4 regions of the Micromonospora sp. WMMD736 genome follow, and region 4 is predicted to be linked to each of the others. Evidence: riboswitches for the same ligand, from Rfam matches in the RefSeq annotation. Region 4 holds a riboswitch; each other region holds the start of a gene.
What was found. A riboswitch is a leader RNA that binds a small molecule or an ion and turns the genes downstream of it on or off. The one in region 4 is predicted to bind cyclic di-AMP.
Positions count from the first base shown of each region.

Region 1 (7,835 bases), 4.5 Mb from region 4:
GTCGAGGAGGCACCGGCGGGCACCTCGGTGACCCTGCACCTCAAGCCGGCCGACACCGAGGACAACCTGCACGACTACACCGCCGAGTGGACGATCCGCGAGATCGTCAAGCGCTACTCCGACTTCATCGCGTGGCCGATCCGGATGACCGTCGAGCGCTCGGGTGCCGAGGGCGAGCCGCCCACCAGCGAGGTGCAGACCCTCAACTCGATGAAGGCGCTCTGGGCACGTCCCCGCGACGAGGTCGACGCCGCCGAGTACAACGAGTTCTACAAGCACGTCAGCCACGACTGGGCCGACCCGCTCGAGGTCGTGCACATGAAGGGCGAGGGCACCTTCGAGTACGAGGCGCTGCTCTTCCTGCCCAGCCACGCGCCGCTGGACATGTTCTCCCCGCAGGGCCGCCGCGGCGTACAGCTCTACGTCAAGCGCGTGTTCATCATGGACGACTGCGAGGCGCTGGTCCCCACCTACCTGCGCTTCGTCAAGGGCGTCGTCGACGCCCACGACCTGTCGCTGAACATCTCCCGCGAGATCCTCCAGCAGGACCGGCAGATCCAGATCGTCCGCCGCCGCCTGGTCAAGAAGATCCTCGCCACCGTCAAGGACCTCAAGGCCAACCACGCCGAGCGTTACCGCACCTTCTGGACCGAGTTCGGCGCGGTGGTCAAGGAAGGGCTGATCGACGACACCGACAACCGCGACACCCTGCTGGAGATCCTGTCGGTCGCGTCCACCCACGACGCGGCGGAACCCACCGACCTGGCCGGCTACGTCTCGCGGATGAAGGACGGCCAGAGCGACATCTGGTACGCCACCGGCGAGTCCCGGGCCACCATCGAGAACTCCCCGCACCTGGAGGCGTTCCGGGCCAAGGGGCACGAGGTGCTGCTGCTCACCGACCCGGTCGACGAGGTGTGGGTCGAGCGCGTCGGCGAGTACGACGGCCGACCGTTGCGCTCGATCGCCAAGGGTCAGGTCGACCTGGACACCGACGAGGAGAAGCAGCAGGCCGAGGCCGAGCGTGAGCAGCAGCGGCAGGAGTTCGCCGCGCTTGTCGACTGGCTGGGCACGACCCTGGCCGACAGCGTCCGGGAGGTCCGCCTGTCGTCGCGGCTGACCACCTCACCGGCCTGTGTGGTCGGTGACGCGCACGACCTCACGCCGACGCTGGAGAAGATGTACCGGGCGATGGGGCACGAGGTCCCCTCGACCAAGCGGATCCTGGAGATCAATCCAGGTCACCCGCTGGTCGCCGGGCTGCGCAAGGCCCACGAGCAGGGCGACTCCGGTCCGGCCCTGACCGAGACCGCCGAGCTGCTGTACGGCCTGGCGGTCCTCGCCGAGGGCGGCGAGCTGGCCGACCCGGCCAAGTTCACCCGTACGCTGGCCGACCGGCTGGCGCGCACCCTGTAACCGCTCGACCCTCCCGGCCGGCGGGCCGCCCGCTCAGCGGGCCCCGCCGGCCGGGCCGGGTGTGTCGACGTCCGCCAGCCGTCGGCGGACCGCCGCGGCGTCCGGGTGGCCGAGCTCCTCCAGGATGCCCAGCGCGGTCCGCCAACTCCGCGCCGCTTCCGCCGGCTCGCCCGCGTCGACCTGCGCCTCGGCCAGATGCCCCAACGTGTCGGCCTCGTAGTAGCGGTCCTGGAACTCCCGGTACAGCGCCAGCGCGTGCCGGTAGGCGACGACCGCCTCCGCGGGACGTCCGGCGCGGTGCTGCGCGTAGCCGAGGGTGTCCCAGGTGGGCGCCTGGCCCTGCCGGTCGTCGAACTCACGCAGCAGCTCCAACGCCTGCTGGCACGCCTCGACCGCGGTGTCGTGCGCGCCGAGTTGGGCCCGGTACCAGCCGACCGCGTTCAACGCCATCGCCTGCCCGTAGCGGTGGCCCGCCTCGCGGTACAGCGCCAACGCCGCCTCGGCCTGCTGGACCACCTCGGCACGCCGGCCCTCCCGGTCGGCCACCTCGGCCAGGTCGAGGCAGGTGTGCGCCTGGTTGGCCAGGTCGCCCAGCTCGCGGAAGAGCTCCAGCGCCCGCTCCAGCTGACCGGGCGCCTCGTCGAGCCGGCCCAGGCGGGCCTGCGCCCGCGCCAGGCTGCGGTGGGCGTGCGCCTGCCCGACCACCGCCCCGCCGCGTCGCGCCGCCGCCAACGCCGTACGCTGCACCGCCAGCTGGTCGTGCCAGCCACCCTGACGGTCCAGGAAACTCGTCAGGCTCCAGGCGAGCTGCCAGGCGTGCCGGTCGGCCCCGCTGGCGGCGCACCGTTCCACGAGCGCGATCAGCACGTCGCGCTCGCGGGTGAACCACGCCACCGCCTCGTCATGGTCGCCGAACTTCTCCGGCCGTACGCCCGCCACGGCCGGTGCGAGGGTGATCGGATCCCAGTGCGGATGCAGCAGCACGGCCGCCGCGTGCGCGCTGTGCAGGTAGTGGTCGAAGAGCCGGCCGCGCGCCTCGGCCCGGTCGCCGGCCGGATCGTGTTCGGCGGACAGCTCGGCCGCGAATGCCCGCAACAGGTCGTGCATGGCGTACCGGTCCGGGGCGCGCTCCAGCATCAGGTGCGCGTCCGCCAGCTCGGCGAACGCCGCCTGGACGGCCCGCCGGCCGGCACCGACGAGACTGACGCCGGCCGCCGTACTCACCGTCACGTCCGTGCTGCCCCCGACCAGCCGGAACAGCCGCGCGGTGGGCGCCGACAGCAGCCGGTACGACCAGGACAGCGCCGCCCGCACGCTGCTGTCGTGATCGCCCGTGTCGAGCCCGTCCAGCCGACCGCCGGCCCGGAGCTGCGCGCCCAACTCGGCCAACGGCAGCTGCGGCCGGACCACCGCCCGGGCCGCCACCACGACCAGCGCCAGCGGTAGCCGGTCACAGAGTCGGACCAGCTCGTCGACGGCGGCCAGCTCCGCCCTCGCCCGCGCCCCGATCCGCGCGTACAGCAGGGCCTGGGCGTCCTCGGCGCTGAGCAGGTCCAGTACGACCGCTTCGGCGCCCTCGGTGGCCACCAGACCGGTGAGCCGGTCCCGGCTGGTCACCAGCACCAGGCAGCTCGCCGTGCCCGGCAGCAGCGGCCGTACCTGCGCGGCGTCCCGGGCGTTGTCGAGCAGCACCAGCACCCGCCGACCGGCGAGCAGACTGCGGTACAACGCGGTCTGCGCCTGCTCGTCCGCCGGCACCTCGCGCGGCGGCACGCCGAGCGCGGCCAGGAAACCCCGGACGACCTGTTCGGCGCTTCGGACGACGCCGCTGTGGCCGTAGCCCTCCAGGTTGGCGTAGAGCTGCCCGTCCGGGAAGTGCCCGGCGACCCGGTGCGCCCAGTGCACGGCGAGGGCCGTCTTGCCGACCCCGCCCGCTCCGGAGAGCACGGCCAGCGGGACGGCCCCGGGCCGATCCTCGGCGGACGCCCGCAACGCGTCCAGGCGGGCCAGCTCCACACGTCGCCCGGCGAAGCCGCGGACATCCGACGGCAACTGCGCGGGGATCGGGCGGTCCGGCCGCGACGGGGCGACGATGCCCACGACGGCCGGGACGGGGGACACCTCCGGCTTCGGTACGGTGATCTCCCCGCGCAGGATGGCCTGGTGCAGCTGGCGAAGCTCGACGCCCGGGTCCACGCCGAGCGCGTCGGCGAGCCGGTCCCGCAGCTGGGCGTAGTACGTCAGTGCCTGCGCGCCCCGACCGGCCGCGGCCAGCGCGTGCAGCAGCACGGCGGCGACCGGTTCGTCCAGCGGGTGGTCCTCGGCGAGCCGGGTCAGCGGATCGATCGCCGCATCCGGCCCGCCCCCTCGCAACAGTCCACGGGCCCACTGCACCGTGGTGTCGACGTGCCGGCGGCGCCAGTCCTGCCGGACCCGGGCCGCCCACTCGCCGGGCAGCCCGGCCAGCGGCTCGCCGCGCCACAGCTCAAGCGCCCGGCGTAGCAGTTCCACCCGTTCCGGGTTCCCATCGGGCAGCCCGTCGGCACGCTGCCGCAGCGCGTCGAAGTGCGGGCCGTCCACTGTCTCCGGTGGCACGTCCAGCAGGTAGCCGCCCGACCGTCGCGCCAGCACGTCCGGTGCGCCCGCATCGGCCAGCACGCGGCGCAGCCGGGCGAGGTAGACGTGCAGGTTGTGGCGAACCCTCGGCGGCGACGCGTCGCCCCAGACCCGGTCCACGAGAGCGTCCAGGTGCACCGGTCGGCCCACGTCGACCGCCAGCGCGGCCAGGACGGCGCGCTGGCGGGCCGCCCCGGCCTCGACCGGACGGCCGTCCGCCCAGACCTCGACCGGCCCGAGGATCCGAATCTCCATGATCCGCCATCCGCTGTACCGCCGGTCGCCCCACCGGCACCCCCGCGACAGCCGGATTGAGGTTCCGGCAGGAATTCGTCGACCTTCCGCGCAGATCATCGTTGGCACAAGGACATCGATCAACGTGATGTCAGCAACTCGACTCACGGCCGGTTCCGGTCGTGACGACACCGGAGGTCATCATCGTGCGAACTGCTCTGCGAAGGCTCACGTCGGCGCTGCTCGGCGTGGTCGCCGTCGGCGCCACACTCGGCGTCGCCCCGAGCCCGGCCCAAGCCAACTACGCCTGCCCGTCGGGTCTGCTCTGCCTGTACTCCGGGGCCAACTTCAGCGGCGACATCTTCCTGCTCGACGGGCCGTACAACTGGTGTAAGGACGTCACGCTGCCCTCGTACTTCCGCAACCAGACTCAGTCGATCATCAACAACCGGCCGTCCGGCACCGTCTCCACCTTCTGGGACAACGCCAACGCCACCGGCCTGCTCGGCTACCAGCACGCCTACGGCTACCGGGCGAACCTGGCGTACGACTCGGCCGCGATCGGGGGGACCTGGAACAAGCGGATCGAGGCGGTCCGGGTCTGCTGATCCGTCGGCTGCGCTGGACGGGGCTCACCAGCGCAGCCGCACCCGTGGGGGCACCGCGGCGCCGGCCGGAGTCACGGGGACTCCGGCCGGCGCCGTGGCTGGCGTTCAGCCCGGGTAGTAGCAGACGTTGGGGATGACCGGGCCGCCGTTGACCCCGAAGATCGCGAAGCCCATGTACGCGCGGGTCTGCGGGCCGTACTCGCCGTCCTCGGCGATGTTCGCGTACACGATGTCTTCGTTGATCTTGTGCTGGGCGTACCGGACGGCCTCGCGGGTCTTCGACCCGTAGTTGCCGTCGAGGGTGAGCGACCGCGAGTAGCAGTTGTTCAGCGCCTCCTGCAACACCAGCACTGCCGAGTTCGAGTGGCCGTAGCTGAGGTAGCAGCTCTTGTTCCCGGTCTGCCAGCCGACGGTCGGCACGTGCATATCCGCCCCGCCCGGGTAGCCGCCGACCCGGTAGAAGGTCAGGCTGGTGCACGGGCTGGCCGCCTGTGCGGCGGCCGGCGTGGACAGGGTCAGGCCCACGCCGGCCAGTACGGCGACGAGGGTGGCCGCGGCGCGGCGGCGGCCGGTGCGACTCTGCTGGAGTGCCATGGGTTCCTCCTGGGTGCGGGGTCCGGGATGGACCCGATGCGCTCTAGAGCATCGCGACCGGCTGTCTACGGTTTCCTGCCCGAACGTCAATTCCACCCGTGGCGGCCGACCTGATCGGAAACGGTCCATCATGGTCGGTGCACAGGTTGGCGTCGTCCGCAACCGCTGGTCGGAGCGCCCCGCGTGAGCCGGTGAACAACTTCACAAGCGGTGGGCGACCGTCCGTGACCGTGCCTACCGTCGGTCGGGTCCGCCACCGTGGACGCCGCGACCGGCAACGCCAAATCCTGCCCCCGGTCGTCGGAAACAGAACCCGGGCAGGAGCGGGGGACCCAGGTTCCTCGGTGCATGTCACCTCGGGGTGAAGCCGCCAACGCGCGGCCGGGCTCCTCGGCCCGAACCCGACAGCTCACCTCGTCGGCGTGGAGGAACGATCCATGACGTCTGCGTACACCCCCCGTCATCGACGGGTCACCACCCGCCGCGTCGCCGTCGGCACCCTGGCGGTCGGCGCGGTCACCGGCGCCGTCGCCCTCTTCGGCCCGGCTGCCCCGGCCCAGGCCGGTGTTAACTGGGACGCGATCGCCCAGTGCGAGTCCGGCGGCAACTGGAAGATCAACACCGGGAACGGCTACTACGGCGGGTTGCAGTTCTCCCAGGGCACCTGGGCCGGCTACGGCGGCACGAAGTACGCCGCCCGCGCGGATCTGGCCAGCCGTGGCGAGCAGATCGCGATCGCCGAGAAGGTGCTCGACGGGCAGGGCATCGGCGCATGGCCGACCTGCGGCCGCAAGGGCGGGTCGTCGGGCGGTTCCTCGACGAAGTCCACCGGGAAGTCGTCGACCACGTCGAGCTCCAAGTCGACGTCCACCTCCAGCAAGGACCGGTCGTCGCACGGCGACCAGCCGGCTACCCGCAGTCATGAGCGGACCACCCCGGCAGCCAGCGGCGACACGTACGTGGTCGCGCCGGGGGACACCCTGTCGGAGATCGCCGAGCGGCACCCCCGCAGCGGCGGCTGGCAGGCCCTGTACGAGCGCAACCGTCAGCTGATTGGCGCGGACCCGGGCCTGATCTTCCCGGGGCAGCGGCTCGCTCTCTGACAGATGCACAGACGAACGCTCGGCCGGGTCACCGGCCGAGCGTTCGTTCGTCTGGCGCTGTGCTCGTCTGACGGGTCACGCCGCCGAGGCGGCCGTCCGCCCCTCGCGGCGGGCCATCGGGTCGCTGTTCCAGCCCCAGCGCTGCGCCGGCGCGGCCGCCTCGGCCGGCCAACCGGTGCCGGCCCCGCCACCGTCGATGGTCATCTCGACCGAGTCGGGGGTGCTGCGGGCCAGTCGCACCGACTGCTCGGCGGTCGTACGCGCCGCACACGGCCAGGACTGGCCGGCACACTGGAGGTTGCGGCAGCGACCCTCGTCGTCGGCCTCGTGGGCGTCGAGCACGTCGACCGCGAGCTGCCAGAGCAGCGGGTCGGTCACGTCGTCCGGGCGTTCGGCGCGACGGCTCGGTCGGTTGCTGGTCTCGTCGGACATGGGCCCCCCTCGTCAGGCTTTCCCCTCAAGACTTCACCTGCGTGCGGTCGGCTAAACCGCCGACCTGCTGTGATGTGTCTCCGGTCGCAGCAACCGGGACGCTCTAGTCCGGCAATAGTGGCATCTCGACCCCGGGAGCGCGGCCGAGCAGCACCGCCCGGGTCAGCGCCGTCGAGCCGAAGCGGTCGCGGACCGCGTCCACGGCGGCGTCCAGGTCGGCCCCGGTGTCGGCCTGGAACGGCAGCTCCGGCTGCACCGGGTTGTCGTCCAGGTTGCCCACCGAGACGCCGAGCAGGGTGACACCACGTCGTTCGATCTCCGGCAGGGCGGCCCGCAGCAGCGTCCGGGCGGCGGCGAGCAGCCCGGTGGTGTCCGCGGTCGCCTTGCGTACGGTGTGCGAGCGGGTGACGCGGGTGTAGTCGCCGAAGCGTAGCCGCAGCACCACGGTGCGTCCGGATCGTCCGGCCGCCCGCATCCGTCGGGTGACCCGGTCGACCAGGCTGGCCAGGATGGCGTCCAACTCCTCCGGTGCATGGGGGGTACGCCCCAACGCGTGCTGCGCGCCCATCGAGCCCCGGCGACGGCCCACCTGCACCGCCCGGGGATCGCGGTTGTGGGCGAGAGCGTGCAGGTGCCGGCCGGCGCCCGCTCCGAGCAGGGACACCAGCGCGGCCTCGCCGAGCCGGGCCACGTCCGCGACGGTACGGATCCGGCGTTCCCGCAGCTTCGCGGCGGTGACCGGACCGACCCCCCAGAGCCGGCTGGCCTGCGTGTACGCCGACATCCGGGGCGGCACCACGATGGCGTCCGGGCAGAGCCGTCGGGCCTGCTG
Region 1 covers NZ_JBMHMI010000001.1:430,207-438,041, forward strand. Annotated here, with positions in the region: gene htpG (molecular chaperone HtpG) at 1-1,416, shown strand, start outside; gene ACN269_RS01685 (AfsR/SARP family transcriptional regulator) at 1,450-4,287, opposite strand; gene ACN269_RS01690 (peptidase inhibitor family I36 protein) at 4,473-4,874, shown strand; gene ACN269_RS01695 (peptidoglycan-binding domain-containing protein) at 4,980-5,468, opposite strand; cyclic di-AMP (ydaO/yuaA leader) riboswitch at 5,739-5,906, shown strand; gene ACN269_RS01700 (transglycosylase family protein) at 5,906-6,571, shown strand; gene ACN269_RS01705 (hypothetical protein) at 6,647-7,003, opposite strand; gene ACN269_RS01710 (DNA polymerase IV) at 7,107-7,835, opposite strand, start outside.
Region 1: another riboswitch for cyclic di-AMP. It lies ahead of ACN269_RS01700 (transglycosylase family protein); the one in region 4 lies ahead of ACN269_RS22485 (coiled-coil domain-containing protein).

Region 2 (7,835 bases), 2.1 Mb from region 4:
GTCGACAGCGCGTCGACGGGGCCCGATCGGTGTTGCCCTAGTCGTCGAGTCCGACGGGGGAGTTGGGGCGGTCGACGTCGACGAACTCGACGTCGTGCACGGCGCGGTCGTCCCGACTGCCGGCGGCGCGGGCGGCGGAGCCGACGGCCCAGCCGACCGCCGCGCCGACCAGCGCGGCACCGATCAGCAGCGTCCACGGCAGCGCCGGCTGGCGTCCGGCGAGCGCGTCGAAGGCGCGCGAGGCGCGACGCCGTGCCTCCTCTGCCGCCGAGCCCACCAGGTCACCGGCGCCGTCGGCGAGGTCGCCGCCGCTGCGCCGGGCCGTCCGTGCGGTGTCCCGGACGCTGTCTCCCGCGGAGCTGACGGCGGAGAGCAGCTGCTCCCACGCCTGGTCCGCGATCCGCTCCGGCTTGCTGCGCCGGTCCAGCAGGTTGCTTCCGAACATCGTCGTTACCTCCTCAGGTGCCGAAGCCGCCGGCCACTTCGGACCTCGGCGTCCGTCCAGCGCGACACGGTTCGCTGACTGCGCAGTGCCCCGGGCCGGCCGCGCGCAAACCCGGCCCCGGGTGGCGCACCGGCCGGATCAGCGCACCGCCACCGCGGCCACACCGTTTGCGAAGTCGTCGTCATCGTCATCGTCGTCGTCCCCGCCGCCGAAACCGCAGGCCAGTACGAGGGCGAGCAGCAGACCGACGCCGGCCAACCCGGCCATTCGCTTGATCATCGAAGGTCCTCTCCGTTGCGGTGGGTGTCCCGGGCCGATGCTAGGAAGCGCCGGCAATCATCCCGGCGGATCGGGCCACGGGCCGGCGGCGCGACACGCCGGCTCCACGCGGGACGGGCGTGCGGGACGGGACGGATGTCGGGCTCGCCGGACCGCGACCGCTACCCTGGTCCGGCGACGCGTCGGTTCCGACCGATCGTCGACTGATCAGATAACGAAAAGTATTGAATGATCAGATGCCGAAAAGTGGGGATATGGGCGACTTTGTCCGCTCGGATCCGTGAATTGCTCATCCCGAGGGGTGGCGACCGAGGCCGTTGGAGGAATACTCTCGGTCGCGGCCCGCGTACTGATGAGGCGCCCGGGGGACGGGCGGGTGGAGGTGCTCGCGTGAGCCTGTCGATCGTGAAGTCGGTCCTGTCCGGTGGTGTCGTCGAGATCGCCCCCCGGGGTGAGATCGACGTCGACACAGCGTACGAGGTGCGTGAGGCGATTGCGGAGGTGCTGGCCAAGAGCCGTCCGCTCCGCATCGAGCTGAACATGAGGCTGGTCACCTTCATCGACTCCGTGGGCATCAGCGCCATGGTCGCCGGCTTCCAGACCGCCGAGGTCAGCGGCGTCAAGCTGGTCGTCACCGAGCCGAGCCGGTTCGTGCACCGTCAGCTCTGGGTGACCGGCCTGCTCGGTCTCTTCGGCGCCCCCGAGCCCTACTTCGCCGGGGCCGCCACCCCCGAGGTGCTCCCCGGCGCCTGAGCGCGGCTGCCACCGTCAGGCCTGCTCGTCCAGACCGGTGAGGTCCACGTCGGTCACCGCGGTGACCGCCCGGATCGCCGTGACCGACGCGTACCCGGCGGCCAGCAACGCCACGTCGGTGCCGGGCTGCGCGGCCTGCCCGGGCTCCTCCAACGAGGTACGCACGAAGCCGTGACCCGACTCCGCCACCGTCATCTGCACCTGACCGAAGCTGGCCAGCGCGCCGCGGCGTACCCCGTGCAGCCGCTCGTGCGGCAGGTCGGGGGCGTTGACGTTGAGCACGCTCTCCGGCGGCGCGGAGGTCAGCCGGGGGAGCAGGTCCAGGGCCACCCGCGCGGCGGTGCTCCAGTGCCGCTCGGCGTCGCGTACCCGGCCTGCGGCGTCCACGGCGGCGCCACCGCTGGCGGCCGTCGCCTCGCCCACGCTCAGCACGTCCAGCGACACCGCCATGGCCCGGCACCCGTTCGAGGCCGCGGTGAACGCGGCGCCCACCGTGCCGGAGTGCAGCACCGCCCGGCCGGCGTTGGCGCCCCGGTTGATGCCCGACAGCACCACCGACGGGGGCGGGCCGAACGCGCCGTGCAGCGCTATCAACGTGATGAAACCCGGCGAGCCGCCGACCCCGTACGCGGGCACCCCCGGCAGGTCGGGCAGCGGATGGTCGTTCACCACCACCCGTCCGTCCCGCTCGATCGCGCTCATCGAGGCGCTGGTGCCGCTGGCTTCTTCCAGCGGTGCCGCGACCACCACGTCGAGCCCGCGCTGGGCGGCCGCCAGGGCCAGCGCCTGGATGCCGGGTGCGCCGATCCCGTCGTCGTTGGTGACGAGCACCCGCAGCGTCATCGCTCGAGCACCCGGTCGGCCAACTCGTCGGGCGTGGTCCGCTCGTGGTGCCGACTGTCCGCCGGGACGAGCCGGACCCGCTCCACGAGACCGGTTATCGAGTCCACCCGTCCGGTGCCGAGCCCGTGCCGGGTCACGTTCAGCGCGCCCGCCGCCGCGCCAGTGCGGATCGCCGTACGGATGTCGCCGCCCCGGGCGATGACGGCCGCCACGCCGGCGGTCATCGAGTCGCCCGCGCCGCGTGGATCGGCGGCCTCCAGTCGGGGCATCTCCACCTCGAAGAGTTCCCCGTCGACGAGCGCCAGCGCCGGCTGCTCGGCGCGGCTCACCACCACCGTCTCCGCACCGGCGGCGTGCAGGTCGTACATCGCCCGCGTCAGCTCCGGGCCGCTCCCGTCGCGGGCGCGGCCGTCCCGGATCAGCTCCTCGTGGCTCACCTTGAGGAAGAATACGCCGCTGTCCAGCACCGCGCCGAGGTGGTCACCGGACAGGTCGACGACCACCCGACTGCCGTTCGCGCCCAGGTCGGCGGCGAAACGCCGGTACAGGTCGGCCGGGACGAGCCACGGCGCGTTCGGGCCACTGAGGACGCTCACCTCGGCGCGCAGACCTTCACCGAGCGCCAGGTTGTACAACTCGTCCAACTCGTGGCGGCTCAGGCGTTCCCCGGGCACGTCCACGACCTCCTGGCGGGAGCCGCCGCGGCGGTCGTGCACGTACCCGCCGCTGCCAGAGTCGCGCACCACGACCTTCAGGTCCACCCCCTCGCTGACCAGCAGCGGCTCCAGCACCTGGCCGATCTCGCCACCGAGCGCGGCGCAGAGCACCACGTCGACCCCGAGGGACAGCACCATGCGGGCCTGCCAGACGCCCTGACCGCCGGGGTGCAGGTGCAGCTCGGGCTGGTCGTTCGGTTGGTCCACCGTCACCGTCAGCTGCGGCGTCGGCGCGAAGACCATCACGTGCCCGCTCACCGGTCGTCACCGTTCACGTAGCCACCTTTCGTCACAACCGGTGATTGTCCATCAGCCGACCGTAGTGGCAACGCTGCGCAAATGGCGGCACAACGCACGGTGTCCGTCCGGCCGTTGCCAGGCCGGGCGGGCGTACGGGACGATCGTGCGACCAGCGACGTCGGGAGACGGTGTGCTCAGCAGCGATACCTTCAGCTACACCGTCCAGGCCCGCTGCTCACTCGCCGAGGCTGCGGCGCTGTTGAGCGACCTGACCCGGCAGGGTGAGTTGCACCCCCTGATCGTGCGGGTCCGCGAGGTGCCGCCCCGCCCGGGCGCCCGCGCCAGCTACACGATCAACGACAGGCTGGTCGCCGGTCCGCTGCGCTTCCGCACCACCTACCACGCGGACGTGCTGGTCAGCGAGCCGAACGAGATCATCACCGTGGCCCGTCAGTGGCCGGCCACCACGGTCCGCAACCACACTCGGCTGCGCGCCGAGCCGGACGGACTGGTCCGCATCGACGTCGACATCACCCTGCGCGCGCCGACGCCCCTGTTCCGGTACGCCTTCCGTCAGGCCCGCGCCGCCCACCTCGCCCTGGCCGCGCGCCTCGGCGCGGCCCTCGACACCCGGGCGCCCTGATCGCCCGGCCCGCCGGGGGCAGTTGATCGACCCCGCCCGGCCCGGCCGCTCGTGGCCGTGGTGATCAGGCTCGTACCTCGGAGACCGGCGGCGTGATCGCGACAGCGACGGCGTTGGTCATCGCGTCGGCGCGCGATCGCGCCCGGTGCTGCCGGCGGGAGAAGGGTGCGTCGTGGCGTGTGCGGCCCTGGGGCGGCGGGCTCGCGCAGGTCGGCGTCCCCAGGGCTTGTACGTCGACAGCACCGTCGCGATGATCATGAGGCTGGTCGACACCGCGGGCGCGATCACCAGGTCGGCGCGCTCCCGCGTGGGTAGGGCGGCACCCAGCGCGCCGGCGTGCCGCAGCTTCGGGGTGAGCAGGAACAGCACCAGCCCGACCATCACCGTCGTGATCACCAGCTTGACCACCACCCACCGGTAGCGCAGCAGGCCCCAGGGGGTGAGCAGCGCGCTGGCGACACCGACGAGCCACACGAGCACGCTCAGCGGCGCGAAGAGCACGGTGCCGACGAGCCCGGCGACGGGGTAGACCACGGCCGGGTCAGCCCCGCGCTGGGCCGCGATGCCGAGGGTGAGCAGCACCAGGTCGGCCCCGAGCCAGCCGAGGGAGGTGACCAGGTGCAGGGTGAGCAGGGCCTTGCGGGCGGTGGGCGCGATTCGCGGCATACCCGAATGCTCCCGGCCCGTCCCGGCGTCGTCGTCCGACCGCCGACGACGTCCGGGGTACGCCCGCTGACGTACCCCGGACGTCGGCCGGGTCAGTACACCGACAGGTGCACGTGGTTGGTGTGGTCGCTGGACGGGTCGCCGTTGCCCCCGCTGTACGCCTTCCAGCCGCTGCTGGGCAGCCAGATCTGCTTGAACCAGATCACGTAGAGCACCGCGAGCCGGTCGGCGTTGCGGATGAAGTACGCCGCCAGGTTGTTGCCGTACGTCTTGTCGCCGCCGGTGGCGACCCCGCCGAAGCCACCCTTCTGCGCGGCGAAATCGCAGGCCCGGCCCTTGGGGTGCTCGCCTGAGCCGCCGTTGCGGTGACAGGAGACGTACCGGGTGAAGCCGGCGGCCTTGGCCTGGTTGAGCGCGTGCAGGGTGCGGGGGGTGATGCAGCCGCTGGCCGGGGTGGGGTCGTTGATGCTGCACGACTCGGACGGCCAGGAGCCGTCGGAGTTGCGGGGGGCGGGCTGGGCGTTGGCGGTGGAGGTGCCGCGGTTGGAGCCGGTGTCGGCGGTGGTGGCGGTGCGTGCCTTGTCGTTGGCGACGGTCAGGGCCCGTTCAGCCTGCTCCTTGCGCTTGGCCATCACCTCGACCTGCTTACGCTGCTCCCGGATCTCGCCGTCGAGGGCGACGCGGGTGCGGTTCGCCTCGTCCCGGGTGGCGTGCAGGTCGCGCAGCACCCGGTCCTCGTTGGCGGCCACCACGTCGAGGGCGGCCGCCCGGTCCATGAACCCCTCGGGGGTGTTGCTGTTGAGCAGAGCCGAGACCGTGCTGAGTCGACCGGTGCGGTACGCCACGCCGGCGATCTCGCCGACCTTGCCGTTGCGGACGGTCATCTCGGCCTCGGTGGTCTTGAGCTTGACCGCGAGCTGTTGCTGCCGCTGGACGGAGGTGTCCAGGGCGCGCTTCGCGTCCAGGTAGCCCTTGCTGGCCGCCTCGAGCTGGGCCCGGAGCGCCGGGGTGCCGCCCTCCTCGTCACCGTCCGGTGCCAGCGCGGCCCGCAGGCCGCCGGGGGGAGCGGCGGTGGCGGCGCCGACCGGGATCGCGACGCCGAGGGTGACCATCATGACGATCAGTGCCGCCAGTCGGGCGGCCAGAGGTCGTGCTGGTGCCACTACGCATGTCCTTCCGTCAGCCGCCGACCGGGTTAGCTGACGGGTTCGGGACGGAAGATCCCTACCGCTGACGCGGATGCACCCCAGGAACGTGGTTCCCCGGTTCGCCCTGTCGGGCGATTAGGCGACGGCCGCCACCGGCGCCGGGAGGCGCCGCCGGGTGGTGGCCGGGACAGAGCCTACCGGTGCTGCTGGGGTCTGTGCAGCCGATGTGACGGACGGTGCGTGTGGCGTGACGGAGTAGCACTCTCACCACTCGACGGAACCGCAGACGCCCGGTGCGGCCCCGGGCTCGATCTGAAGCGTGGCGTGCTCGATGCGGAAGTCGTCCCGCAGGGCGGTACGCGCCGCGGTGAGCACCGCCCCGACCTCCGCGCCGGGCGCCATGGTCAGGTGCGCGGAGGCCACCTCCATGCCCGAGGTGAGCGTCCAGACGTGCAGGTCGTGCACCTCGACCACGCCGGGCACGGCGGCCAGTCGGTCGTGCACGGCGGTGACCTGGAGGTGTTCCGGGGCGGCCTGCACGAGGATGCGTACGGCGGCGCGTCCCAGCCGCCAGGTGCGCGGCAGGATGAACACGCCGATGGCGACCGCGACCAGCGGGTCGGCCCACCACCAGTCGGTGACCGCGATGAGCAGCGCCGCGCCGATGACGCCGAGCGAGCCGAGCAGGTCGCCCAGCACCTCGAGGTAGGCGCCCTGGAGGTTGATGCTCTCCTTGGCGCCGGCGCGCAGCAGCCCGAAGGCGACCACGTTCGCGAGCAGCCCGAGGACGGCCACCGTGAGCATCGGACCGCTCAGCACCTGGTGCGGGTCGCCGAACCGGCCGATCGCCTCGATCACCACGTAGACCGCCACGCCGGAGAGCAGGACGGCGTTGGCCAGCGCGGCGAGCACTTCGAGGCGGTAGAGCCCGAAGGTGCGCTGCGGGTCGCCGGTGGCCCGCCGGGTGGCGGTGATCGCGGCGAGCGCCATGCCGATGCCGAGCACGTCGGTGAACATGTGCCCGGCGTCGGACAGCAGGGCCAGAGAGCCGGTGTGGAAGGCGGCGACCGCCTCGACCACCATCAGGGTGGCGAGCAGTCCGAAGGCCGCCCAGAGCCGTCCCCGATGCTGGTGGGCGGCGTTGGCGACCGACCCGTGGTGGTGGTCATGTCCTGCTCCCACGAAACCCACCCTCCGACGCCGCACCGGACCCGGTCAAATGTATGCTCACATCGCTATGTGTGCAAGTGTAGGGCGAGGGTCCGCCCATGGGCGGCGCCAACGCGACGGTCAGCCGGTCGGGTCGACGGTGGTGAGGCGCTGGGTGGCGCGGGAGAGCGCCACGTAGAGCGTGCGGACGCCGGAGCCCGGATCGGCCCGGATCTCGCCCGGAGCGACCAGCACGACTCCGTCGTACTCCATGCCCTTGGCCTCCAGGCTGGTCACCACCTGCAAGCGCGCCGCGCCGAGCGCGGCGAGCCAACCGGCGACCTCGTCGCGGCGGGTGACCGGCGTGATCACCCCGACCGTGCCGTCGACCTCGCCCAGCAGGCCGGTGGCCGCCTGCACGACCGCGGCCTCGAGCCCGGCGGGCGGCACGACCAGCTCGACCGGGTCGACGCCGGTGGAGCGGACGGCCGTCGGCAGGGACAGGTCCGGGTAGAGCCGGCGGATCTCCGCCGCCGCCACCGCGAAGATCTCCGCCGAGTTGCGGTAGTTGGTGGTGAGCGTGAACTCGTGCCGTTTGCGCCGGCCCAGCGCCTGGTCGCGGGAGCGGGTCAGCTCCTCGGGGTCACCCGTCCAGGCGGTCTGCGCCGGATCGCCCACCACCGTCCACGAGGCCAACCGGCCACGGCGACCGATCATCCGCCACTGCATCGGCGAGACGTCCTGCGCCTCGTCGACCACCACGTGCGCGTACTCCCGGTAGTCCTCCGGCCGCTCCCGGGCCGCCGCGCGGGCGGCCCGCTGCCGGTCGGCCGCGGTGCTCAGCTCACGGACGCCGCCCGCGAGCTGGAACGGGTCGCGCCGGGCCCGCGCCGGTTTCACCGGCTTGCCGAGCAGCGCGTCCAGCTCGTCGAGCAGCGCCACGTCCGCGATGG
Region 2 covers NZ_JBMHMI010000001.1:2,823,335-2,831,169, reverse strand. Annotated here, with positions in the region: gene ACN269_RS12130 (hypothetical protein) at 38-445, opposite strand; gene ACN269_RS12125 (hypothetical protein) at 584-724, opposite strand; gene ACN269_RS12120 (STAS domain-containing protein) at 1,115-1,477, shown strand; gene surE (5'/3'-nucleotidase SurE) at 1,493-2,320, opposite strand; gene ACN269_RS12110 (PfkB family carbohydrate kinase) at 2,317-3,279, opposite strand; gene ACN269_RS12105 (SRPBCC family protein) at 3,467-3,919, shown strand; gene ACN269_RS12100 (hypothetical protein) at 4,037-4,585, opposite strand; gene ACN269_RS12095 (coiled-coil domain-containing protein) at 4,678-5,748, opposite strand; cyclic di-AMP (ydaO/yuaA leader) riboswitch at 5,754-5,885, opposite strand; gene ACN269_RS12090 (cation diffusion facilitator family transporter) at 5,998-6,915, opposite strand; gene ACN269_RS12085 (HelD family protein) at 7,024-7,835, opposite strand, start outside.
Region 2: another riboswitch for cyclic di-AMP. It lies ahead of ACN269_RS12095 (coiled-coil domain-containing protein); the one in region 4 lies ahead of ACN269_RS22485 (coiled-coil domain-containing protein).

Region 3 (6,622 bases), 480 kb from region 4:
AAGGTGCGGGCGCAGCTGAAGGTCAACAAGAGCAAGTCCGCCGCGCTGCAGAAGAAGATCGAGCCGCTCGCCCTGCAGAGCGAGCTGGCCCTCAACCGCGTTGGTGACCTCGCTTCCCGCTACTACATGTCCGGCCCCTCGCAGGAGATCGGCGCACTGCTGGTCAGCGCCAAGCCGGACACGCTCACCGAGCAGCTCACCCTCCTCGACCGGCTCGCCGCCCAGGAGCGCAAGCAGGTCGAGGGTGTGCTGGCGGTCCGGGCCAAGTACGACGGCGAGAAGCAGAAGCTGGACGCGCTGATCGCCACCCAGACCAAGCAGCAGAACGACCTGGCGGCGAAGAAGAAGCAGATCGACGCCGAGATCAAGAAGCTCGAAGCGTCGATGCCGAAGACGACGGTCAAGACCGCCGGTTGCCCGACCATCAACGGTGTGGTCTCCGTGGCGGCGCAGAAGGCGATCAAGACCGCCTGCCAGCAGGTCGGTGACCCGTACGTCTGGGGTGCCGTCGGTCCGAACGCGTTCGACTGCTCGGGCCTGACCCAGTACGCCTACAAGTCGGCCGGGATCTACCTCACCCACCACACGGGTGATCAGTGGAACGAGGGCAAGGCCGTCTCGCGCGCCGACGCCCGCGCCGGTGACCTGGTCTTCTTCTACTCCGGCCTGAGTCACGTCGGGCTGTATCTGGGCAACAACCAGATGGTGCACGCGCCACGCGCCGGCAAACCGGTGCAGGTGTCCAGCATCAACACGATGCCGGTCGCCGGGTTCCGCCGACCTGGCTGATCCCCACCACGCACGACGACGGCCCCCGGTCACCTCGACCGGGGGCCGTCGTGTTTCCGCAGCGCGGTGCGCCGACCGGTTTTCTCAGCGTGGTGCGCCCACCGGGGATGGCAGGAGCTGTACGTCGGCGAGGTCGACGTACATGACGCGGTGGCCGAACTGGATCTGGACGTACCGGTTTTGCCCCCGGATCACCGTCCAGTCGCCGGGCGAGGAGCCGTCGAACGTGCTGGCCCGGTAGTACTCGCCGGGCAGCACCGCGCCGACGGCGTACCGCTGGCCGGCGGCGAGGGTGTACTGCAACGGTGAGATCGCCTGGTACGGCACGCCGGCCGGGTAGGCGGCCTGCTCCGGGTACGCCCGGCCGTAGACCGGGATGGTGGCCCGGCCGGGTTTCGGGGTGACCACCGTGCCGACGGTCCAGGTGGCCGTCGGCGCGGACGCCGGGTTGTGGAACCACGCCCGCTGCCCGAGGTACCAGATTGCCGTCCAGTCGCCCTGTCGACCGGCCAGCGCGTACGTCTGGCCGGCGGACGCGCGGGCCCCGTGGTCCGACACGTCCATCGTGTTCGGGGTGCCGTCGGGGCGCAGCGCGATGTCGTTGACCAGCGGCGCGTCCGCCGACGGCGCGGTACGCAGGACCACCGACGAGGAGCCGCGCGGCGCGCACGGTGTCCCCGGAGTGACGCACCCGGTGAACGCCGGCTGGTTGGTCGCGTAGTCGGGGTCGATGCGGACCAGCCCGGTGGCCGGGGTGCCGGTGTCCAGCCGTGGGGCGTGCAGCAGGTCGAAGTAGTGCGTCCAGTCCCAGTAGGGCCCCGGGTCCCAGTGCATCCCGCGGACCGTCGACGCGGTGGTGCCGGGCACGTTGTCGTGGCCGATGATGTGCTGGCGGTCCAGCGGGATGCCCAGCCGTAGCGCGAGGTGCCGCACGAGCTTCGCCGAGGTCCGGTACATCGCCTCCGTGTACCAGGTGCCCTGCGCGGCGAAGCCCTCGTGTTCCAGCCCGATCGACTTGGCGTTGACGTACCAGTTGCCCGCGTGCCAGGCGACGTCCTTGGTACGGACGTGCTGGGCGATGTGCCCGTCCACGGAACGCAGTGAGTAGTGCCAGCTCACGTAGGTCGGGTCCTGAACGAGTTGCAGGGTGGTCGCCCAGCTCGCCTCGGTGTCGTGGATGACGATGTACTCGATCTTCTGCCGAGCGGGCCGGTCGGACAGGTCGTGGTTGCCGTAGTCGCCGTCGCCGAACGCCGCGTAGGGTGCCGGGATCCACTCGCAGGACACGGTGCGGGGGCACTCCAACCCGTCCGGGCGGGCGAGTCGCCGCAGTCCCAGTCGGTCCAGCCAGGACCGCTCGGGTCGTACCGTCCGGGCCGGCAGCGTGACCCGCTGGCCGTCGTCGGTCACCCGCGTCTCGCCGGCGCCGATCGTGGTGAAGACCTCGTCGGCGAAGGCCGCCGCGGCATCGGCGCTGTCCGCGCCGGCATAGCGGGCCACCGCGCCGTACCAGGTGGCCGGGTCGGTGCCGACTCCGACGGGCGCGCCGACCTCCCGTTGGTACGCGGCCAGCAGCGCCGCCCCACCCCGGAGGTTCGTCGTCGGGTCGGTGCGCAACGCCTCGGGGGTGGCGCCGGTGAGCGCCGCGGCGGCGTCCACGGTCTGTAGCGCGGCGCTGGGCGGCGCGTCTCCGGTGGTGGGTGCCGGCGCGAGAGCGCGACGGGACTCGTCGCCGCGCGGGTCCTCCCCCGGGGCGTCGTGGTGACCGCGTCGGGGTAGGGCGGCCACGTGCCGGGCATCGGTCAGGTGCATCGGGCCGTAGCCCCCGCTGGTGCTCGGCGTGCCGGCGTTGCTGTCCCAGCGGGACTCCAGGTAGGAGACGCCGAGCAGCACGTCGATGGGGACGCCGTACTCGGTCGCCGCGGCGGCGTACTGCTGCTGGCGGTCGGCGGCGGGGGCCGCGGCGGCCGGGCCGGCGGGTAGCGGTACGGCCGCCGTGGCGGTGACGAGCGCGACGGCGAGCAGGGTCGGACGTTTCATCGAACTCCCTACATGTGAACTGGTATCGGTCCGGTCACCTTCGCGCCGCCGGGAGTCCGCGTCAATACCTTTCCATGCTTCAAAACGTGCAGTAAGAAACCTTCACTTCCGCTCGATGGACCGCTTGAATCGGTACGGAGTGTCACGGCCGCACGGGTTGCGGATCGGTAACGGCCGTCTCTACTCTGGTCATTCGTCGGCCCGGTAGCAGGTCTGCCCACCCGGGCGGTAACGGACCGACACCGCCGAGTCGCTCGCGAGCGAGCCGGGGACCCACGTTCCCCGGGGTGAATCCGCAGTTCCTGCGGTAGGGCGCCCACTTCCCGCCCGAACCCGTCAGCTAACCCGGTAGGCGGTCAGGAAGAAGGAGTACGGAACCCGGTGGCCCTTAAAGCCCCGCGGCCGTCGTCCGGACGGTCGGCTCCGGCCGACCCGACGTCGACCGTGCCGCGTCCACGCTGGTCCCGCTTCACCACCGCTCTCGCCGCCCTGGTCGGCGTCGCCGTCGTCCTGACCGGCAGCGCCACGGTGGCCCACGCCGACCCGTCCGTCGCCGAGATCGAACGACAGATCGACGAGGACTGGAACAAGCTCGAACCGATCATCGAGCGGCACAACGCGACCCGCGCCGACCTGGCCCTCAAGCGTAAGCAGGCCGACGCGCTCGCCGCCCGCATCACGCCGCTGGAGCGTCAGGTCGACGCCGCGATGGACAAGGTCAGCGCGCTGGCCGTCCGTGCGTACATGGGTGAGAACCTGTCGACCGTCAACACGATGCTCGGCAGCCGGTCGCCGAGCGAGATGGTCGGTCAGCTCGAAATGCTCGACCGCTTCGCGCACAACCAGCAGGAGGACGTCCGTCAGGTCGCCGACCTGCGCAACGAGCTGGCCCGGCAGAAGGCGCCGCTGGACGAGATGGTGGCCCAACTGACCCGCACCGAGGCCCAGTTGGCGGCGAAGAAGAAGCAGATCAACGAGGAGATCGACCGGCTACAGAAGCTGCGCCTCAAGGTGTACGGCAACGGCGGCGGCGGTCCGCTGCGTCCCGCACCCTGCCCGGCCAGCTACCCGGGCGGCGGTGCCGGCATCGCGGTCAAGTTCGCCTGCGCGCAGATCGGCAAGCCGTACGTGTGGGGTGCCGAGGGCCCGAACTCGTACGACTGCTCAGGGCTGATGCTGGCCGCCTGGGCGAAGGCCGGTGTGTCGCTTCCGCACAACGCCGCCGCGCAGAGCCGGGTGACCAGGAACGTCAGCAAGGGCGACCTGCGCCCCGGCGACCTGGTCTTCTACTACAGCGACATCCACCACGTCGGCATGTACGTCGGCGACGGCTGGGTGGTGCACGCCTCCCAGGCCGGTGTGCCGGTGAAGATGAAGAGGGCCGACGACGGGCCCATCCACAGCTACGGTCGCCCCGGCTGACCGACGCGGGACGCAGTCAGGGCCCGTCGCGATCCGTTCGCGGCGGGCCCTGTGTCGTCCGGCACTCGGCTGGGAACGGCCGCTAACGCGTCGGCCAGGCCCGCCAGTTCTGCCAGGAGCGACTCGGCGTCGGCCCCCGCTGACCCTGGTAACGCGACCCGTACACCACCGAGCCGTACGGGTGCTCAGCCGGCGACGAGAGCCGGAAGATGCAGAGCTGACCGATCTTCATGCCGGGCCAGAGGGTGATCGGCAGGTTCGCCACGTTGGACAGCTCCAGCGTGACGTGCCCGGAGAAGCCCGGGTCGATGAACCCGGCGGTGGAGTGGGTGAGCAGGCCGAGGCGGCCCAGTGAGCTCTTCCCCTCCAGCCGGCCGGCGAGCTGGTCGCCGAGCGAGATCACCTCCAGCGTCGAGGCGAGCACGAACTCCCCCGGGTGCAGCACGAACGGCTCGCCGTCCGGCACCTCGACCACCGAGGTCAGGTCGTCCTGCTGCATGGCCGGGTCGATGTGGGTGTAGAGATGGTTGTTGAAGACCCGGAACAACCGGTCGAGTCGTACGTCGATGCTGGAGGGTTGGACCAGGGTGGGCTCGAACGGCTCCAGGCCCAGCGTGCCGGCCTTGATCTCGGAGACCAGGTCACGGTCGGAGAGCAGCATCGGACCACCATAGCGAGGTGGGCGGTGACCAGCGTGTCGAGGTCGCTCCTCGTACATTTGTTCGATAGAATGCTCGCATGGCTTCCTGGTCCGATTTCGCCGCCGACGAGCCCCGTCTCGCCGACGGCATCCGCGTTCTCCTGCAGCAGTACGGGCCGGGCTTCGGCTATCTGGCCACGGTCCGCGCCGACGGTGGGCCCCGGGTCCATCCGGTCTCCCCGGTCATCACCGACGAGGGCCTCTTCTGCTTCATCATCGACTCGCCGAAGCGCCGCGACCTCGAACGGGACGGCCGGTACGCGCTGCACTCGTTCCCTCCGGAGGAGAGCGACGACGAGGCGTACGTGGCGGGTCACGCCTGGCCGGTCACCGATCCGGTCCGGGTGGCGCGGCTGGCGCAGAGCGCCCGGGCGGAGCCGCGGGTCGACTGGCGGCTGTTCGAGTTCACCGTCGACGTGGCGATGCTGACCCGCCGTGACCAGCACGGCCTGGGCATCGCCGTGGGGCGTCCGGCCGTCCAGGTCTGGCTCGATCCGCACACTCCGCCCGCGGCGACCGCGCCTGCCGCCGTACCGCAGACGCGGCCGACCCGTCGCAGCCGCGACGTCCAGTGCACGGCCGCCTGACCACGGCCCTGGGGAGAAAAACGCCGGTGCCGGCTCCGTCGTGACGGAGCCGGCACCTGGTGTACGCGAGGAGAGCTACGCCGCGCGGTACGCGTTCCACGCGGTCAGCATGCGGCTCGCCTGACCCGCGGTGAACTGGTACATGCACGAGTCGTAGGTGTAGTCCATGAAGTTGGTGATCGGGTCCAGGCCGGTCGCCGAGCAGGTGTTCCGTCCGGTCGGGCACTGGTACGCCGGGGAGGCCTCGGCCGGGGTGTCGCTGACCTGGTCGCCGGAGCCGCCGCAGCCACCCTGGAAGGTGTGGTAGAGGTTCAGCCAGTGGCCCACCTCGTGGGTGCCGGTGTCGCCCTGGTTGTAGTTGGTGGCGGTGCCGCCCGGCAGCGACTCGTTCAGCGCGACCACGCCGTCCATGCTGCTCAGGTTCCGCTGCGGGAAGGTGGCCCAGCCCAGCAGGTCGTCGCTCAACTCGCCGAGGTAGATGTTGAGCGTGTTCTTGCCGCCCACCCGCAGTGACGACTTCATCGACCGCTCGGCGGACGAGCCCTGGACGATGGGGTACCAGGACGGGTTCGTCACCCGGTTGATCTTGTCGAGCCGGAAGGCGAACGCGGTGGCCGCACCGCCGGTCGACCCGGCGTAGGCCTGGTTCAGCACGCTGATCTGCGAGGTGATCATCGAGTCGGGGATGTTGCCCCCGGCCCGGGTGCTGTTCTCCTGGATCACGTGCACCACGACCGGGATGGTGACGGTGGCTGCCAGCGCCGTGGCACCGGCGCCGGCCCGGAAGTTGGCCCGCTCACGCAGCGCTGCCGCGAGATCGGCGTCCCGCTCGCGGACCTGCTTGGCGGTCAACTCGTTCGGGTCGTGCTTGGCCACCGCGCCGGGCTTGACCCGGGCGTTGGCGTGGCTGTCGGCCGGCTCCGCGCAGGCGCCACCCGGCGCTGCGGAGAAAGCCGAGGCAGCGGGGACGACGCCCACCGCAGCGGTGCTGAGCAGCAGCGCGAGGGTCGTCGACGCGACACCGGCGACACGCCGGGTCAGCAGGTTGGGACGGAGTCCCATGGGCCCACCTCTTTCTGGCGGC
Region 3 covers NZ_JBMHMI010000001.1:4,490,126-4,496,747, forward strand. Annotated here, with positions in the region: gene ACN269_RS20175 (NlpC/P60 family protein) at 1-789, shown strand, start outside; gene ACN269_RS20180 (N-acetylmuramoyl-L-alanine amidase) at 874-2,829, opposite strand; cyclic di-AMP (ydaO/yuaA leader) riboswitch at 3,063-3,198, shown strand; gene ACN269_RS20185 (NlpC/P60 family protein) at 3,211-4,251, shown strand; gene dcd (dCTP deaminase) at 4,334-4,912, opposite strand; gene ACN269_RS20195 (pyridoxamine 5'-phosphate oxidase family protein) at 4,990-5,538, shown strand; gene ACN269_RS20200 (zinc metalloprotease) at 5,614-6,600, opposite strand.
Region 3: another riboswitch for cyclic di-AMP. It lies ahead of ACN269_RS20185 (NlpC/P60 family protein); the one in region 4 lies ahead of ACN269_RS22485 (coiled-coil domain-containing protein).

Region 4 (7,835 bases):
AGCGACCAGCCGAACGCGGCGAGCGTGCCGAGCGAGACCAGCGTGTCCATGGTGGCCGCGCCGTGCCGCAGGTTGGTCCAGGCCGCCCGGTGGAACGGCAGCCCACCCCAGACGACCACCGGGGCGGCCAGGGTCAGCGAGAGCCACTGCCAGTAGTCGAACTGCCAGGGTGGCACCATGGCCAGCAGGACCACCGGCACGCTCAGGATCGCCGAGACCCACAGCCGGGTACGCGGACCGCGCAGCGGGTCCTCTACCTGCGCCTCCGCGGTCGGCGGCGTCGGCAGGGCCGCCGTGTAGCCGGTCTTCTGGACGGTCTCGATCAGGTCGTCCGGGGTGACCTCGTCGGCGTACCGGACGGTCGCCTTCTCGGTGGCGTAGTTGACGGTGGCGCTCACCCCGTCCATCCGGTTGAGCTTCTTCTCGACCCGCGCGGCGCACGCGGCGCAGGTCATCCCCCCGATCGCCAGTTCGATCCGGTTCGGCGCCTCGGGCAGCGGTCTGCTGGTGGTGGTCATCGTCCGGTCCCGTCAGTTGTGCCCATGCCCGGGGGTGCCGTGGTCGGCGCTCCCGGTCGGTGTCGGCTCGCCCGCCGCGGCCGGGGCAGCGCCCGCCACGATCGTGAACTCGGCGGTGTGCACCCGCCCGCCGTGCCGGAAGTCGAGGTAGAGCCGGTAGGTGCCGGCCGAGGGCACCTCGGCGTGGAAGGTGACGGCGGGGCCGGGCGGGGTGCGTCCGTCGCCGGGCGTGCCGTCCGGGTGCACGTGCAGGTACGCCAGGTCACCCCGACGCAGCGCCACCAGGTGCCCGTACGCACCCAGGTAGGGCTCCAGGTCGGTGACCGGCTGCCCGCCCCGGCTCACGGTCAGGGTGAGCGCCGACGTGCGGCCCGGCTGCGGCGTACCGGTCAGGGTGACCGTGTAACCGTCGACCGTGGTGCTGGTCGCCGGGGCGGGCAGCGCCCGCTCGGTCAGCTCGCCGGGGACGGCCACGTCCACGCCGAGGGTCAACGGCTCGCCGCCGGTCGGGGTGAAGTCGGCGAACGCCCGCCACTGCCCGGCACCGGCAAGCGGGGTGGCGACCCGCCAGGTGCCGTCCGGGGCCAGATCGGGGTGCACGTGCCGGAAGCCGGACAGGTCCCGTCGGGCGACTATCAGGTGCATCCGCTTGTCGTGCGCGACGTCGTACCTGGTGACCGGCTGGCCGTCCGGCCCGTCGATCCGGAAGGCGAACTCGCCCGGCGGCGCGGTGACCGGTTGGAGGGTGTAGCCCCGGTCGGAGACGAGCAGCCCACCGGGGACGAGGTCGGCCGCCTCGTCGCTCGTGGCGGGGCCCGGGGTGCGGACGACGTCCGGCCGGCTCTGCGCGACCGGGTCGGCCGGATCGACCACCCGACCGACCCCGTACGCCGCACCGAAGACCGCCGCGAGACCGAGGGCGAACGCGCCCAGCCTGGTCACCGTGGTCATGCCGGGCCCTCCGCTCACGCCTCGACGAGGTCGTAGCCGGCCTCGTCGACCGCCGCCCGCACGACCTCGGTGTCGACGGGCTGCTCGCTGCTGACGGTGACCTGACCGGTGGCGAGGTCGACCCGCACGTCGCGTACGCCCTCGATCGCGCCCACCTCGGCGCTGACCGCGCTGACACAGTGCCCGCAGGTCATGCCCTGAACCTGGTACGTCGTCTCGACCATCGGAGGCTCCTCTCGTGGTACCGGTACCCGGTGGGGGTATCTGACGGGAACGGAGGTTACCATACCCCCCTGGGGTACGCTATCCTCGTCGCCATGACCGCACCCACCCCGATCCGCGGGTACACCGCCAGCAAGGACCAACTGCTCGCGCGGCTCCGCCGCGTGGAGGGGCAGGTCCGGGGGATCGAGAAGATGGTCGACGAGGACCGCTACTGCATCGACGTGCTCACCCAGATCTCCGCGATCCAGGCCGCGCTCGACAAGGTGGCCCTGGGCCTGCTCGACGGGCACGCCCGGCACTGCATGCACGAGGGGGCGGCCGAGGGCCGAGCCGACGAGATGGCCAGCGAGATGATGGCGGCCGTCGGCCGGCTCATGAAGCGCGGCTGAGGGTCACGTCCGCTCCGGGTCGAGCCGTACCCGGCGTAGCAACTGCGCGTTGAGCGCCACCACGATGGTGGACGCGGACATCAGCACCGCCGCCACCGCCGGGCTCAGCGCCACCCCGGCCCCGGCGAGCACCCCCGCCGCCAGCGGCAGCGCCACCACGTTGTAGCCCGCCGCCCAGGCCAGGTTCTGCCGCATCTTGCGGTACGACGCCCGGGAGAGCCGGACCACGGCCCCGACGCCGCGCGGGTCGGACGACGCCAGCACGACCCCGGCCGACTCGATCGCCACGTCGGTGCCCGCCCCGATCGCGATGCCCACGTCGGCACGGGCCAACGCCGGAGCGTCGTTCACCCCGTCACCGACCATCGCCACGGTCAACCCACGCCGCTGGAGTTCCGCCACCCGGCTGTCCTTGTCGGCCGGCAGCACCTCGGCGAAGACCTCGTCCATACCGCCACGGAAGCCGAGGTCGGCGGCGACCGACTCGGCCACCGGCCGCGCATCGCCGGTGATCATGGCGATGGTGCGGACGCCTTCCGCTCGCAGCTCGGCGATGGCCTCGCGGGCCTCCGGGCGTACCGCGTCGGTGAGCGCGAACGCCGCGAGCACCGTGTCCGGCAACCGCAGGAGATACAGCACCACGGCGCCGCGTGCCGACCAGCCACCGGTCGCCTCCCGCATCTCGTCCGGCAGCGGTCCACCCCGCTCACCCAGCAGGGCCGGCCCGCCCACCGCGTACTCCGTACCGTCGACGGTGGCCCGCACCCCGCGGCCCGGCAGCGAGCGGAAGCCGGCTGCCCGGGCCGGACCACCCGGCCCGGCCGCGGCCACGATCGCCCGGGCCATCGGGTGCTCGCTGTCGGACTCGACACCGGCGGTGATCCGCACCGCCTCGTCGCGGCTCACGCCAGGGGCCGTCACCAGATCGGTGACCGCGTGCTCGCCCCGGGTCAGCGTGCCGGTCTTGTCGAACAACACGGCGTCGACGGTCCGCATCCGCTCCAACGCGAGCCGGTCCTTGACCAGGATCCCGCTCCGCGCCGCCAGCGCCGTGGAGAGCGCGACGACGAGCGGAATTGCCAGCCCGAGCGCGTGCGGGCAGGCGATCACCAGAACGGTGACGGTACGCACCACCGCCTGGTCGGGCTCACCGAGCGCGGTCCAGACCACCAGGGTGAGCACGGCGGTACCGGTGGCCACGTAGAACAGCGCGGCAGCGAACCGGTCGGCGAGCAGTTGGGCCTGTCCACCCGAGCGCTGCGCCTGCGCGACCATGCGCTGGATGCCCGCGAGCGCGGTCTCGTCGCCAAGCGCCTCGACCCGGACCCGGATCGCCGAATCGGTGGCGACCGTGCCGGCCACCACCCGATCGCCCGTCGACCGGGCGACCGGACGCGACTCGCCCGTGATCATCGATTCGTCCAACTCCGCGTCACCGTCGACGACCCGGCCGTCGGCCGGCACCCGGCCCCCGGGTCGGACCAGCACCACGTCGTCGACCCGCAGCCCGTCGACCGGTACGCGCTCGACCCGCCCGTCCGCCGCGACCCGTTCGGCCTCGTCGGGCAGCAGCGCCGCCAGTGCCGCGAGTGCCCCGCGGGCCTGCCCGATGGCCTTCATCTCCTGCCAGTGCCCGAGCAGCATGATGGTGACCAGGGCCGCCAGCTCCCACCAGAAGTCCAGGTCGAAGACGCCCAGGCTGGTCGCCAGCGACGCCGTGTACGCCACGGTGATCGCCATCGCGACCAGCAGCATCATGCCGGGCGCGCGGTCCCGCACCTCGCGTACCGCGCCGACCAGGAACGGCCAGCCACCCCAGAGGAACACCACCGAACCGAGCACCGGCCCCACCCAGGAGCGACCCGGCACGTCCAGCCGGAGCCCGAGCCGGTCCACCACCAGGTGACTGGTCAACACCACCGGCACGGTGAGCACCAGGCAGACCCAGAACCGGCGACGGAACATGGCCGGGTCGTGCCCCGCGTGCTTGTCGTGCTGCCGGTGGGCTGTGGATGGCTCAGGCATGACTCCACCATCCCGCGCGCCCGGGGCAGTGTCAGCGGTTCGACTCCCCCGACACGTCCGCACGACCTGCGACACCCCGTCGCGCTGGTTAGCATCGTCCAGCGATGACCCATCGGATCCCGCCGCCGAGACGGGCGACGGCGCCGCCACGGCGCGGCCCCGTACCGCGCCGACCGGGTCGCTTCATCACTCTCCGTAATTGCCGGATCGTCAGGCGGCGAGCCGACGCGCTCCTGCCCGGGTTCGTCCGGCGGAACTGAACCGCACAGGCCGCCGGCACGTACCCCGCACCGGATCGTTGGGAGTCTCGCATTGGGTTCCGACCACAGTCATTCCGCTCGGCCCGCCCCGCCCCGGGTACGACGGATCCTCGTCGCGACGGTGGTGCCGCTCTTCGTGGCCACCGTCGTCGCCGCCGTGGTGCTGTGGCCACGCGACGGCGCGCCGGCGAGCGGCGGCGGCGCGGACACGCCGCGCCACCACGGCACGGTGACCCGGGTGGTGACCGAACCATGCCCACCCGTGACCGGCCCGGAGGGCACGCCGACCGGCGGGCCGTGCGGCACGGTGGACGTCCGCGTCGACGACGGTCCAGAAGCCGGCGGGCAGGTGAGCACGCCCATCCCCGCCGGGCCCGGCGCGCCGCGCGTCGAGGTGGGCGACGAGGTCGTCCTGGTCGAGCTGACCGACCCGACCGATCCCACCACCAGCACCTGGAACATCGCCGAGCACCAGCGCGGTACGCCGCTGGTGTGGCTCGTGGTGGTCTTCGCCGCCGCCATCGTGGCGTTCGGCCGGTGGCGGGGCCTGGCCGCGCTCGCCGGCCTGGCCGCCAGCTTCGCCATCCTGCTCACCTTCGTGTTGCCGGCCATCGGCGCGGGCCGGTCACCACTGCTGGTGGCGGTGGTCGGCGCGGCACTGATCATGTTCGTGGTGCTCTACCTGACACACGGAGTGACCGCGCAGACCTCCGTCGCGGTCCTCGGCACCCTGGGCAGCCTGGTGCTCACCGGCGTGCTCGCGGCCGTCGCCACGGCCACCACCCAGCTCACCGGCTTCGGCAGCGAGGACGCCACCACCCTCTCCATGCTCCAGACCGATGTGGACCTGCGCGGCCTGTTGCTCGCCGGGATCATCATCGGCTCACTCGGGGTGCTCGACGACGTGACCGTCACCCAGGCCGCCACCGTCACCGAGCTGGCGCACGCCAACCCCGGGCTGACTCGACGACAGCTCTACCGGGCGGCCACCCGGGTGGGCCGGGCACACATCGCCTCCACGGTCAACACCATCGTGCTGGCGTACGCGGGCGCGTCACTGCCGCTGCTGCTTCTGCTCACCGCCGACTCGCGTCCCATCGGGCAGATCCTGACCAGCGAGTTCCTCGCACAGGAGATCGTCCGCAGCGCGGTCGCCACACTCGGCCTGATCGCCGCCGTACCCCTCACCACCGGGCTGGCCGCGGTGGTGACCGCGGCCGGATCGTCGGCCACGCCGGACGCGGACGCCCCGCCACCGCGCCCACGCGCGGATCGCACGGAGGCGTTGGCCGCTCTGAGTTCCCCGCCGACGGGTCGGGCCGACGGGCCCGACCCGCAGCGGGACGCACCCCCATCCACCGCCACCACCGGGTGGCCAGAGCCGAACAGGAGCACGGATACGGCATGGTGACACTCCTCAGCGTGACCGGATCGGGCACCCGCCCTGAGAACCGCGTCACTGGTCACTCAACGCCATGGCGAAATGACGCTTTTAGTCGGCATCAGGACGTAGCTCAGGCGGTGGACTCTCGGGTAACCTCGCTGCCGGTCACCGACGAAGGCGCGCAGCGGCGCCTGCGGTGCCACCGCCCAATCGCCAACCGGCGAGCCGGGGACCCAGGCACGTGGGGTGAATCCGCGACAGCGGTAGGGGCCTCTTCCGCCCCGAACCCGTCAGCTAACCCGGTCGGCGGTCGACGGAAGGGAAGATTGTGACGGCACCCCTACGCCGCTGGTTGACACCTGTGGTGGCCGTGCTTGCTGCGCTGAGCGTGCTCGCCGGGCCCCTCCCGGCCCACGCCGCCCCGACGCCCCCCACACCCTCCGGGCACGAGGACAGCGACGAGCCCACACTGATCACCGACGTCATCGAGCAGACGAACCGGGACTACGTGGCGGCCAAGTCCAAACTGGACAAGTCGAAGAAGCGGCAGCTCGAACTGGCAGCCGAGGTCGAGCGGGCCAAGGCCGACCTGGCCGCGCTGGAGCCGCAGGTCGCGCAGATCGCCGCCCAGTCGTACCGGACCGGGCGAATCGGCGCGATGGCGATGCTGCTGGAGAGCGACGCCCCGGACTCGTTCGTCCAGCGGGCGGCGGCCCTCGACGAGATGAACATGGTCAACGGGAAGAAGCTCGCCGAGGTCAACGCCGTGAAGTCCCGCGCCGAGCAGGCCAAGCTGTCGCTCGACGCGGAGGTACGCGAGCAGCAGAAGCAGACCGCGCTGATGGCGAAGGACAAGCGCGACGCGGAGAAGTCTCTCGCCCTGGTCGGCGGTAAGGGCTTCACCGGTGGCCTGGTCGACGCCACCTCGCCGGTCGCCCGGATCGGCCCGGGTCGCACCGCCGACGGCGACTGGAAGCCGCAGTCGTGCAGCGAGGACGACCCGACCACCTCCGGCTGCGTCACGCCGCGCACCCTGCACGCGTACAAGGAGGTCAAGCGGGCCGGGTTCAACCGGTTCGTGGGCTGCCACCGCAACGGTGGACCGTACGAGCACCCCAAGGGTCGCGCCTGTGACTGGTCGTTGCAGAAGAGCGGCTTCAGCCCGTGGCACAACGACGACACCCGGATGTACGGCAACAACGTGGCCGCGTTCCTCATCCGCAACGCGGACCGGCTCGGCATCTACTACGTGATCTGGAACCGGCAGATCTGGTTCCCGGCGACCGGCTGGAAGTCGTACAGCGGGCCGTCGAACCACACCGACCACGTACACATGTCGCTGCTCTGATCCGACGCCCAGCAGTACGAGGGCCGTCCCGCCGTCCGGCGGGGCGGCCCTCGGTGGTTCAGGCGGCGGCGGTCGCGGCCGGCTCGTCGCCCGTGGGAGCACCGGTCGGTACGGGGGTCACGGGTCGCACCACCCCGGCGGCGAGCCGGTACGACATCCCGACCACCGCGCACCGCCCCCGCGCCACCTCGTCGGCCAGCAGGGGCGACTGCCCGAGCAGCGTCTCGACGGTCTGCGCGATGTGGATGTCGACGATGCCGTCGATGTCGTGCACGCCCTCGGCCGTGGCGCGTCGCAGGCTGGGCAGCACCGCGTCGACCACCGCCGGGAGATGCCCCGGGGGCGCGACGCCGGTGGCCGCCGATTCGCGGGCCGCCTGCACGGCACCGCAGGAGTCGTGGCCGAGCACCACCACGAGTGGAGTACCGAGCACAGCCACCGCGTACTCGACGCTGCCCAGCACCTCGGGGCCGGTGGTGTGCCCGGCGGTCCGCACGACGAAGAGGTCACCCAGGCCGCGGTCGAAGATGATCTCGGCGGCGAGCCGCGAGTCGGAGCAGCCGACGATCACCGCGAAGGGGTGCTGCCCGTCCGCCACGGCGGCGCGGTGCCCGGCGTCCTGGTTGGGGTGGCGCGGCTCTCCGGCGACGAAGCGCCGGTTGCCGGAGACCAGCTCGGCGTACGCTCGGGCCGGCTCGCTCGCGACCGGCGACTGGTCGACGGTCCGCTGCGTGC
Region 4 covers NZ_JBMHMI010000001.1:4,965,477-4,973,311, reverse strand. Annotated here, with positions in the region: gene ACN269_RS22515 (heavy metal translocating P-type ATPase) at 1-518, opposite strand, end outside; gene ACN269_RS22510 (hypothetical protein) at 531-1,469, opposite strand; gene ACN269_RS22505 (heavy-metal-associated domain-containing protein) at 1,484-1,693, opposite strand; gene ACN269_RS22500 (metal-sensitive transcriptional regulator) at 1,787-2,083, shown strand; gene ACN269_RS22495 (copper-translocating P-type ATPase) at 2,087-4,108, opposite strand; gene ACN269_RS22490 (YibE/F family protein) at 4,421-5,779, shown strand; cyclic di-AMP (ydaO/yuaA leader) riboswitch at 5,946-6,076, shown strand; gene ACN269_RS22485 (coiled-coil domain-containing protein) at 6,081-7,100, shown strand; gene ACN269_RS22480 (carbonic anhydrase) at 7,159-7,835, opposite strand, start outside.